One region of the Enterococcus olivae genome, then DNA from elsewhere that is predicted to be linked to it. Evidence: predicted binding sites of a transcription regulator. Region 1 holds the regulator's gene; the other holds the start of a gene.
What was found. The regulator LexA, encoded in region 1, represses DNA repair genes until DNA is damaged. The targets are predictions, from matches to a motif close to CNAACANNTGTTNG.
Positions count from the first base shown of each region.

Region 1 (4,550 bases):
TTGGATCATATCTTTACTTGAGACACGACTTGCTTGGCTTGATCCTACTTCGTAAGTTGGTAATTCTGCATCCCAACCATCTGGAAGCTCGCCTGAAAAGGCTTGGTCAAATTGAGCAGCCAATTCTGGGTAAGCTGCTTTGTATTCTGTAAACAATGCGTTCCACTCTTCTTCAGCTTTCGCCCCTCTATCAACGATTGCTTCTTTAAAGCGTTGTGCAGCTTCTTCTGGAACAGTAAATTCAGGATAGTCCCATCCGTAAACTTTTTTCGCTGCAGCCACACCATCAAGACCTAGTGGTGCGCCATGGACAGCTGATGTTCCTTCGTTTGGTGCGCCAAAACCGATCACTGTTTTGATTTCGATCAATGTTGGTTTGTCTGATTCTGCTTGCGCTTCTTCGATTGCTTTAGAGATCGCATCAAGATCACGGCCTTCTTCTACATAGATATGTTGCCAACCGTATGCTTCAAAACGTTGACCTACATTTTCAGTAAACGCTTTAGAAGTTGGACCATCTAAAGAGATATCATTTGAATCATACAAGACGATCAATTTGCCTAGTTTCATATGGCCAGCCATAGAAGCCGCTTCTTGAGAAACACCTTCCATCAAGTCACCGTCACCACATAAAGCATAGGTATAGTGATCAACTACGTTAAATTTATCACGATTGTAAGTAGCAGCTAAGTGCGCTTCCGACATCGCCATCCCTACAGCTGTTGCGATCCCTTGGCCTAATGGACCAGTTGTTGCTTCTACACCATCTGTATGGTTGACTTCTGGATGCCCTGGCGTGCGGCTTTCCCATTGACGGAAACTCTTCAAGTCATCAATCGTTACATCATATCCTGCACAATGTAGTAAGCTGTACAACAATGAAGAACCATGTCCTGCTGAAAGGATAAAGCGATCACGATCGACCCAGTTTTGAGAAGTCTTAGGATTCACCTTTAAATGCTTTGTCCATAAGGCATAGGCCATTGGAGCGGCACCCATGGGTAATCCCGGATGTCCAGAATTTGCTTTTTGTACTGCATCAATACTTAAAGTACGTAATGTATCGACACCTAGTTGATCAATTTTATCAAACAATACTAACGCCTCCTATTTAGGTTTTTTTTACCTTTATTACTTCTCCATTATAAAAGATACCTTTGCAATTATCAATAGTTTTTGCAAAGGTATTCATAATTTACTTTCTATTGTGTAGACCTTTGGCTTTTTGAATCTCTTTTAATTTTTCAGGAGTGACATCGTTGCCTTCTGGATCAACTACTTTCATACCTTCGATGTGATGTTTCATTCCACCACGAAAGGCCGTCAGATATTCTTGTCTCAATGCATGCTGTTCCTTTTGTTCAGCATCTGTCAGTCCCTCTGATTTTTTCTTTTTTGCCAGCTCATTGATGCGAGCTAATTTTTCTTTTGATAACATCGTCATTTGCCCCTTTCCCTTACATCTTATACAAAACAGTTGGAAATTACAATCAAAACAAAAAGCGAACATCTGTTTGAATTTTATAATTAGATATGATACACTGATTCTAACAAAGTTAACAAGAACTCTTGTTCATTTAAATTATTCTCTATCACATCACTTTTTGCTCCACGAAGAGTGAGCCAAATAAAGAAAGAAGGTGTTCGGATTGGCAAAACGTACAGAAAACCGCCAACTGGAAGTACTTAAATTTATCCATACTCGTGTCACCGCCAAAGGGTATCCACCAACTGTAAGGGAAATTGGAGAAGCTGTCCAACTTTCTTCTACTTCTACTGTCCATGGGCATTTGTCTCGCTTAGAAAAAAAGGGGTTGATTCTTCGCGACCCTACAAAGCCTCGTGCGATTGAATTGACACCGCTTGGTTTGGAAACGATCGGTGCACAGCAGCAAAATATTCCGCTTTTGGGTGTTGTCACAGCCGGAGAACCAATTTTAGCGGTAGAAGAAGCTTCAGATTTCTTCCCTATCCCACCTAATCTAAACAGTGACAGCGGACAATTATTCATGCTGACGATACGTGGAGAAAGTATGATCAATGCCGGGATTCTGGACGGCGATCAAGTGATCATTCGCAAGCAAGATATTGCGCGCAACGGAGATATCGTGATTGCTATGACCGATGAAGATGAAGCGACTTGCAAAAGATTTTATAAAGAAAAAAATCATATTCGTCTACAACCTGAAAATGACTATATGGAACCGATCATTTTATCAAATGTAAAGATCTTAGGTTTAGTTGTTGGCTTGTATCGACACTTTTAACCAAAAAGGGGCTGTGACGTAAGTATGTCTCAATCCCAGGTATAAACCAGAATACCCACGAAAATCGCTGTTGATTTTCGTGGGTATTCTGGTTTTCTATGTATAGTCTTCGTTCTTTCTGCTCAAAGTGGCTAATTTCATCATATTCAATGCCATTATCAAGATGCCTGATTGCTTCCGAACCTTCTCCAGCCCTCGAACCGTATATCGAGTGAAACCCAAACAGGCCTTCATTTTTCCGAAGACTGTTTCAACATCTATTTTTCTACGAGCATAGATTTTTCCTGTTTCTTCGTCAGAAAGCATCTCTCTTTGTTTGGCTTTGTGATACTCCCAAGCTGGATTGACGAGAATTCTTCTTACATATCCTTTGGGTGTCAACGCTTCTGGAATTTTTCGTAAATGCGCATCTATTGTTTCAGCTTGATATTCTTTGATATCTCGAACGAAACCGTCTTTATCTTTCCGTTGGGGATAAGCATGAAAATTGAAGCGAACGCCTTTGGGATCAACATAATAATCTTCCTCTTCATGATACGTCCAATTCATCACTTTTCGTTCGTCGGATTGCCATTTTTTACTTTGTTCTTTCAACATCGTACCATACGGAATAAGAGCCGTGTGTTGTGGCAGTTCATCTTCAAAATAGCGATAATTACTCTCAGAACCATAACCGGCATCGGCGACAATATAATGAGAAGCTTGTTCGTCTAGCTTCATTTTTTCTAGAAAAGGGACCAATGTTTTTGTATCTGTTGGGTTTTGAAAAACATCATACCCCAAAACAAATTGTTTACACGTAGCGATTTGAAGATTGTACGCTGGTTTCATTTGTCCATTCCTCATGTGGTCTTCTTTTACACGCATAAATGTCGCGTCGTTATCCGTTTTTGAATAGCTGTTTCGGGTGCCGTAAATAGCCAGCTGTGCTTGGTGCTCTAACAGTTTATCCCGGCGTTCAGAAAGCTTGCGCTTTTGGGCTTTCAGTTTCCGTCGTTGTTGCTTCGCAGGATTGGGAGAAATCTTGGCTGTTTCTTCGACTTCTTTCTCTAGGTCTTCTAAGTGTAACTCCATCCGTGTCAAAAGTTCCTCTAATGAATCTAACGTTAGGTTAGAACCTTCAGGAATATGTTTGACTTCGTAGGCTTCTTGAAGTTCTGCCATCAGGATCAGGATTTTTTCACGGTTCATTTGGTCAAACCGAATCGTATTGTTCTTCCACATAAAACTGAATTTATTGGCATTGGCTAAGATTTTTGTCCCATCAATAAAAAGCGCCTCATCAATCAGATTGCGTTCCCGAAGATAGCGCACCAAAGAATCCAAGCTTTTGTTGGTCAGTTCTTCGACATCTTGTGAGACACAAAAGCGGGCAATGGTGCGATAAGAGGGTTCCAATTCTTGCGTCAACCAGCGGGCATAGAGGTTTTCTTCTGCCAAGCGTTGAATTTTTCGACTGGTGAAGGTCTCCCGAGTGTACGCAAAAAGAACCAACTTTAATAGGGCACTCAAATCATAGTCTCGCGGACGACCGAAAAGATACGGTTCATTGATCTGTAAAGATTCGACCAATTCATTGATAAAACACGCCACATGATTTTCTTTTGGTGTAAATTCAGTAGAGAGATTTAAAGTTAGCTGATTTATGTTATAATTTGTGTACATTGTTTTTGTCCTTTCGAGGATAAGAATTTGGAAGTACAAGGTCAGAGCTGTACTTCCTTTTATTTTACATTAAAAAGCACCAGGAATGAACGATTACTCGTCATTCCTGGTGCTTTTTAATGGGACTTATGTCACAGCCCCTTTTCATTTATTCGCCTTTTTTCCAGAAGTCAGTGATTGCACCTTTGGATGAGCTAGAGACGATATGTGCGTATTTACCAAGTGCACCACGTGAATGAAGCGGTGGAATCACCACTTTTTCACGACGTCTTGCAAGCTCCTCGTCAGAAACCAGCATCGTCAATTCTTTTGTATCTTGATCAACTACGACAGTATCACCGGTCTCTAGCAATGAAATTGGACCGCCATCTTGAGCCTCAGGAGCAATATGACCCACGACCAATCCATAAGTCCCACCTGAGAATCTCCCGTCTGTCAACAAGGCAACCGTTTCCCCTTGTCCTTTCCCTACGATCATACTAGATAGGGACAGCATCTCAGGCATACCTGGACCACCTTTTGGTCCAACATAACGAACCACGACAACATCTCCGTCAACGACTTCATCTGCCAAAACAGCATTGATCGCTTCTTCTTCTGTGTTGAAGACCTTTGCAG
Region 1 covers NZ_JBSMVT010000005.1:4,002-8,551, reverse strand. Annotated here, with positions in the region: gene tkt (transketolase) at 1-1,095, opposite strand, end outside; gene ACWODM_RS05060 (DUF896 family protein) at 1,196-1,438, opposite strand; gene lexA (transcriptional repressor LexA) at 1,650-2,267, shown strand; partial or broken gene ACWODM_RS05050 (IS1182 family transposase) at 2,391-3,932, opposite strand; gene ilvD (dihydroxy-acid dehydratase) at 4,081-4,550, opposite strand, start outside.

Region 2 (4,550 bases), on a different contig from region 1:
ACAAACAGAGAGCGAGTATCACTTTGGAGAAACAATTCCTTTTGCTACAGACAGTGATGCTTAATGAAGATGTGTTAGGTAACTTCAAGACATTTGATGAGCATCACGTAGCCCAAGTATTCTATGAACTCACGGAGCGTTTTCAGGTTTTTTGGACAGCAATTTCATCAAAATTGCCGCTTTACGAAATGTCTCCTTACTCACGAAACATCTCACTTTTGTTGATGTTTAGCTTAACGAATTTTAACTTTCTTTTGCCAGTGATTCGTCTCTACATTAATTCGGACGGTAACTATTTGCACCGTGAATATATGCAGTCTGTACTCAAGAAAAAACTGACTGATTTTGAGTTGATCTTTGTCAAAAAAATTGAGGAAGCAGATTTGATTATTAGTACATTCGATGAATTAACGCCACTGTCTCATCAGAAAACAATTATCGTTCGAGCGACTTTTCCTCCGAATGATGTAGAGGCGATCAGAGTGACCGCCAGCAAAATCGTAAGTAAAAATAGAAAGAGATCTGAACCAGATGGTCAAGAAGAAAAATAGAGACTTCAATCAAACTGTGACAAACATTCAGCCGGTGTTTTACCATATGAATGTTTGTCACAGTTTTTTTATCACTAAATAAGATGGAACGAGGTGCTGGGGAATTGTTTTTTGATTATTTGATCGATCTTATCCAGATCATCATTGGTCAATTGGACATTGATCCGTACGAAAGACTGAGGAGCATAGTCTTCAATTTCTAAAAAATCAATCGTACTAATGATCAGATCCGCTTCTTGGATCTCTTCGACAAATAATAGCTCATACTGATTAGAGAAAAAGAGCTGTAGCCGATTCTTGATATAATTGAAGTATAGGTCTGTCAAATCAGTGTAAAAATAAATCTTTCGTTTCGGAAGAAAGTCTTGCGGGGGGAGTAAGGAGAAGCACAGTAACAAACTGTTTATTTTGAAAGAATCGTCTGCTAATACAGTATTCCGTTGAGAAAATTCCTGCCAAAAATGAGCAAAATGGTTCATGTAATGAGGATAGGCATCGGTCAAGTAGTTTAAATCAACGACGGGAAACACTTCAGCCATTAGTTTGTTGACTGGGAAAATGAGTGTCGACAGGTATTTTTTGACTGCTTTTTCTTTTAGAAAAACGGCAAATCGTTGATCAAAAATAGTAAAATGTTTTTCAAATAAATCGATCCAGAGCTTTGTTTCAGCATCGATCAAGGTTGAATGAAAATGCTCGGTTTGGATAGGCAGATAGAAGCGAGAAAAATCATCCGTAAATATCACGAGTAGGAAAAATTCCCAGTCTTTTTTTGTCCAGTCAGGTAAAAATGCTGGTTTCTCAGGAAAGCTAAGCTGCCGAAAAAATTTTTTTTGATAGGGAAAAAAATAAATATGCTCCTCTTTTTCGATGGGAGATTGGTTGACACTAAAGAAAATCGCTAAGATCTCTCGTTGAGCTTCAAGTAGCTCCAATTTTAAATACTGACCGATTGCATCGATTATTTGTAGGGTATTGTCTTTTTGAAAAAGCCAAGGAATTTTAGAAAATTGTCGATGGACAACAAACAGAAACACGAAAGCAAAACTTCTGATCTTGGCTTCTGTACCTTGGATCTGAATGTTTTCTAAAAGAGAAATATGCAAATCATATGGATTCAAGTGAGTATTGAGTTCTTTGGTTTTTTCTTTCAGCTCCGAAACACTTATAAAATGTTTTTTACAAAAATCAATGGTCGACAGTTCTTCTCTTAAGAGGACCGAGCAATAAATAGTATAGGCTAGATCATGAGAGAAAAGATAGTCAAATACAGGCTGTAGCTGCGAGAGTGACTGGTGCTTTAGCTTGATTCCGCGAGCCCTGTTGATCGATAGTTCGATTTCACCTTGTGGATAACAGTGGGCAATGTCTTTTTGTAATTCTCTGCACAGTCTTTTGATAGATTCAACACTGGAAGCATTCAGCAGCTCCATTAATTTTTGAACAGAAATAAAATCAGAGCGATCCTCCAGAATGTATAACACTTGTTGCTTTGTCCATGTAGAAGCGTCTAATCCAAACATTTGATCCACCTCCGATGTAGTACTAGGTACTTTATTTGCCTAAGCATACCACAAAACAAATAGAATAGAAAAACAGGAGATGTTTTAAACTTCGAATTTCATGATGCTTCGAATTTAAGAGGATGTTTATGGTTATCTAAAGCCAGATCTTTTTTGATTTCTCAAACTTGAAGGGGAACGCTCGTTTGTATATAATAAAGGAGAGGTGAGAGCGATGACTGGGCTGCGGTTTCCATTAAAAAATGATCTATCCCGAAAAATTATTCATATTGACATGGATGCTTTTTTTGCTTCAGTCGAAGAACGAGACAATCCGGAGCTTGCCAAGCATCCGTTAGTGATTGCTCGTCATCCTAGTGATACTGGGGGCAGAGGAGTGGTCACAACAGCCAATTATTTGGCAAGAAAATACGGAATCCATTCGGCGATGAGTGCGCAAAAAGCGTATGAGCTTTGTCCTCATGCGGTCTTCGTTCCCGGCAATCATCAAAAATATCGGGAAATCTCACAAAAAGTGCGTGAAATTTTTCAACGTTATACAGAACTGATTGAACCTGTTTCGATTGATGAAGCGTATTTGGATGTAACAGAAAATAAGATCAACAGCAAATCTGCGATGAAAATCGCCAAGATGATTCAGCATGATATTTGGCAGGAGTTACAGCTGACTTGTTCAGCAGGAGTTAGCTACAATAAGTTTTTAGCGAAATTGGGTTCGGATTTTCAAAAACCTCGTGGCTTGACAGTGATCACACCAAATGAAGCTGTCTCATTTTTGAAAGCTTTGCCAATCGAAAAATTTCATGGGGTAGGCAAAAAAACCGTGCCTAGGATGCACGAATTAGGAATTTTTACTGGCGCAGACCTCTATGAAAAAAGTGAGATGGAGCTGATGCAGCACTTTGGAAAAATGGGCTACTCTCTTTATCGCAAAGTAAGAGGGATTCATAATTCACCTGTAAGTGTGACCAGAGAGAGAAAATCGGTCGGAAAAGAGCATACCTATGGTCATCCGCTAACAACGGAAGATGCCTGCTTGACACAGCTGAGAAGATTGTCAGAAGAAGTGGAAACTGCTTTGAAGCGGACGCAGAAGCATGGAAAAACCATTGTACTGAAAATCCGTTATGCCGATTATACGACAGTCACCAAGCGTGTGACATTAAGAGAATACATCCATAAAAAAGAAGCAATTTTCTCACAAGCTAGTTTGATTTGGGAAGAGATCATGGGTATTGAAAAAGGGATTCGTTTACTTGGCGTGACCGTCACCAATCTTGATCCACTGACCTACGAGAATATTGTTTTACCTTTATGGGAGACAGGTGATCCTTATCAAAGTAGTTAAGCCATGCTCGTCATAAAGCGTCAATAAATGAACAAATAAACCGCCCAAAAGAGTGTAATTGTACGCCTCTTTTGGGTGGTTTGCTAATTTCTATATTTACTTGGCAGTTCATCTGAACGATGTTGCGCTTAAATCAAGGTTTGTTTATCGATTTGTTCGTACTGTCTTTCGGTGTCTACGCATTTTTCCCAGATGATGGCCTGCCCGGCTTCCAGCGATTTGGGTACATCTAGAATCCGTTGGTTACTACTGCCCCGAAACTGAAGATTCAAGTTGCGTTTGCTTAATTCAAAACGTCCATCGACCAAAATATCGATCGTGTGAAGTAGCTCCAGCTTGTCTTCTGTTTCTAGCAATAATTCTTCAAAGGTATAACCGGACCAGCTCCAAATATCTTTTGTTTGTCCAAAGGTAGCTCGTACTCGACGAACCAGCTGGAGGCAAACTTCGGTATTGAGAAAAGGTTCACCGCCTAAAAGTGTCAGTCCTTGAACATAATCATGGCTGAGATCTTCGATGATCTGATCTTCCAGCTCTTGTGTGTAGGGGGTACCGTAGCGAAAATTTTGGATGGCTTTGTTAAAACAGCCCTCGCAAGCAAACAGACAGCCACTGACATAGAGACTGTTGCGAACTCCTTCGCCGTCTACAAACATAAAAGGTTTGTAGTCGGCGATTTTTTTGTGACTGTATTCCTCGCTTTGCCATTCTTGTGGACTTGGATTTCTCAAGAGAATCACTTCCTGTATTTATTTCATATGTTTGACCCGAGATGAGATCTCCTTGTGACGTCCATGGACCATTGGACGAGCTTGTGGATTACCTAAATAACCACATGTTCGTTTGACAACATCACAAGTTTTTGGATCGTGATTGCCACACTGTGGACATTCGAATCCTCGTTCTGTTGGGGTGAAATCTCCTTCGAATCCGCATCCATAACAGTGATCGATCGGTGTATTGGTTCCTAGATAGCCGACACGATCATAAGAGTAGTCCCAGACAGCTTCCAAGGCTTTTGGATTTTGCTGCAAAATCGGGTACTCGCAGTAATGGATGAATCCGCCACTACAGTAAGCAGGATAATCTTTTTCAAAGTCGAGCTTTTCAAAAGGTGTTGGATTCTTA
Region 2 covers NZ_JBSMVT010000002.1:132,171-136,720, reverse strand. Annotated here, with positions in the region: gene ACWODM_RS02825 (helix-turn-helix domain-containing protein) at 1-551, shown strand, start outside; gene ACWODM_RS02820 (helix-turn-helix domain-containing protein) at 626-2,074, opposite strand; gene dinB (DNA polymerase IV) at 2,289-3,422, shown strand; gene nrdG (anaerobic ribonucleoside-triphosphate reductase activating protein) at 3,551-4,153, opposite strand; gene nrdD (anaerobic ribonucleoside-triphosphate reductase) at 4,172-4,550, opposite strand, start outside.
Region 2: a site for LexA is predicted at 2,249-2,262, ahead of dinB (DNA polymerase IV). Genes of this name have one in related genera too.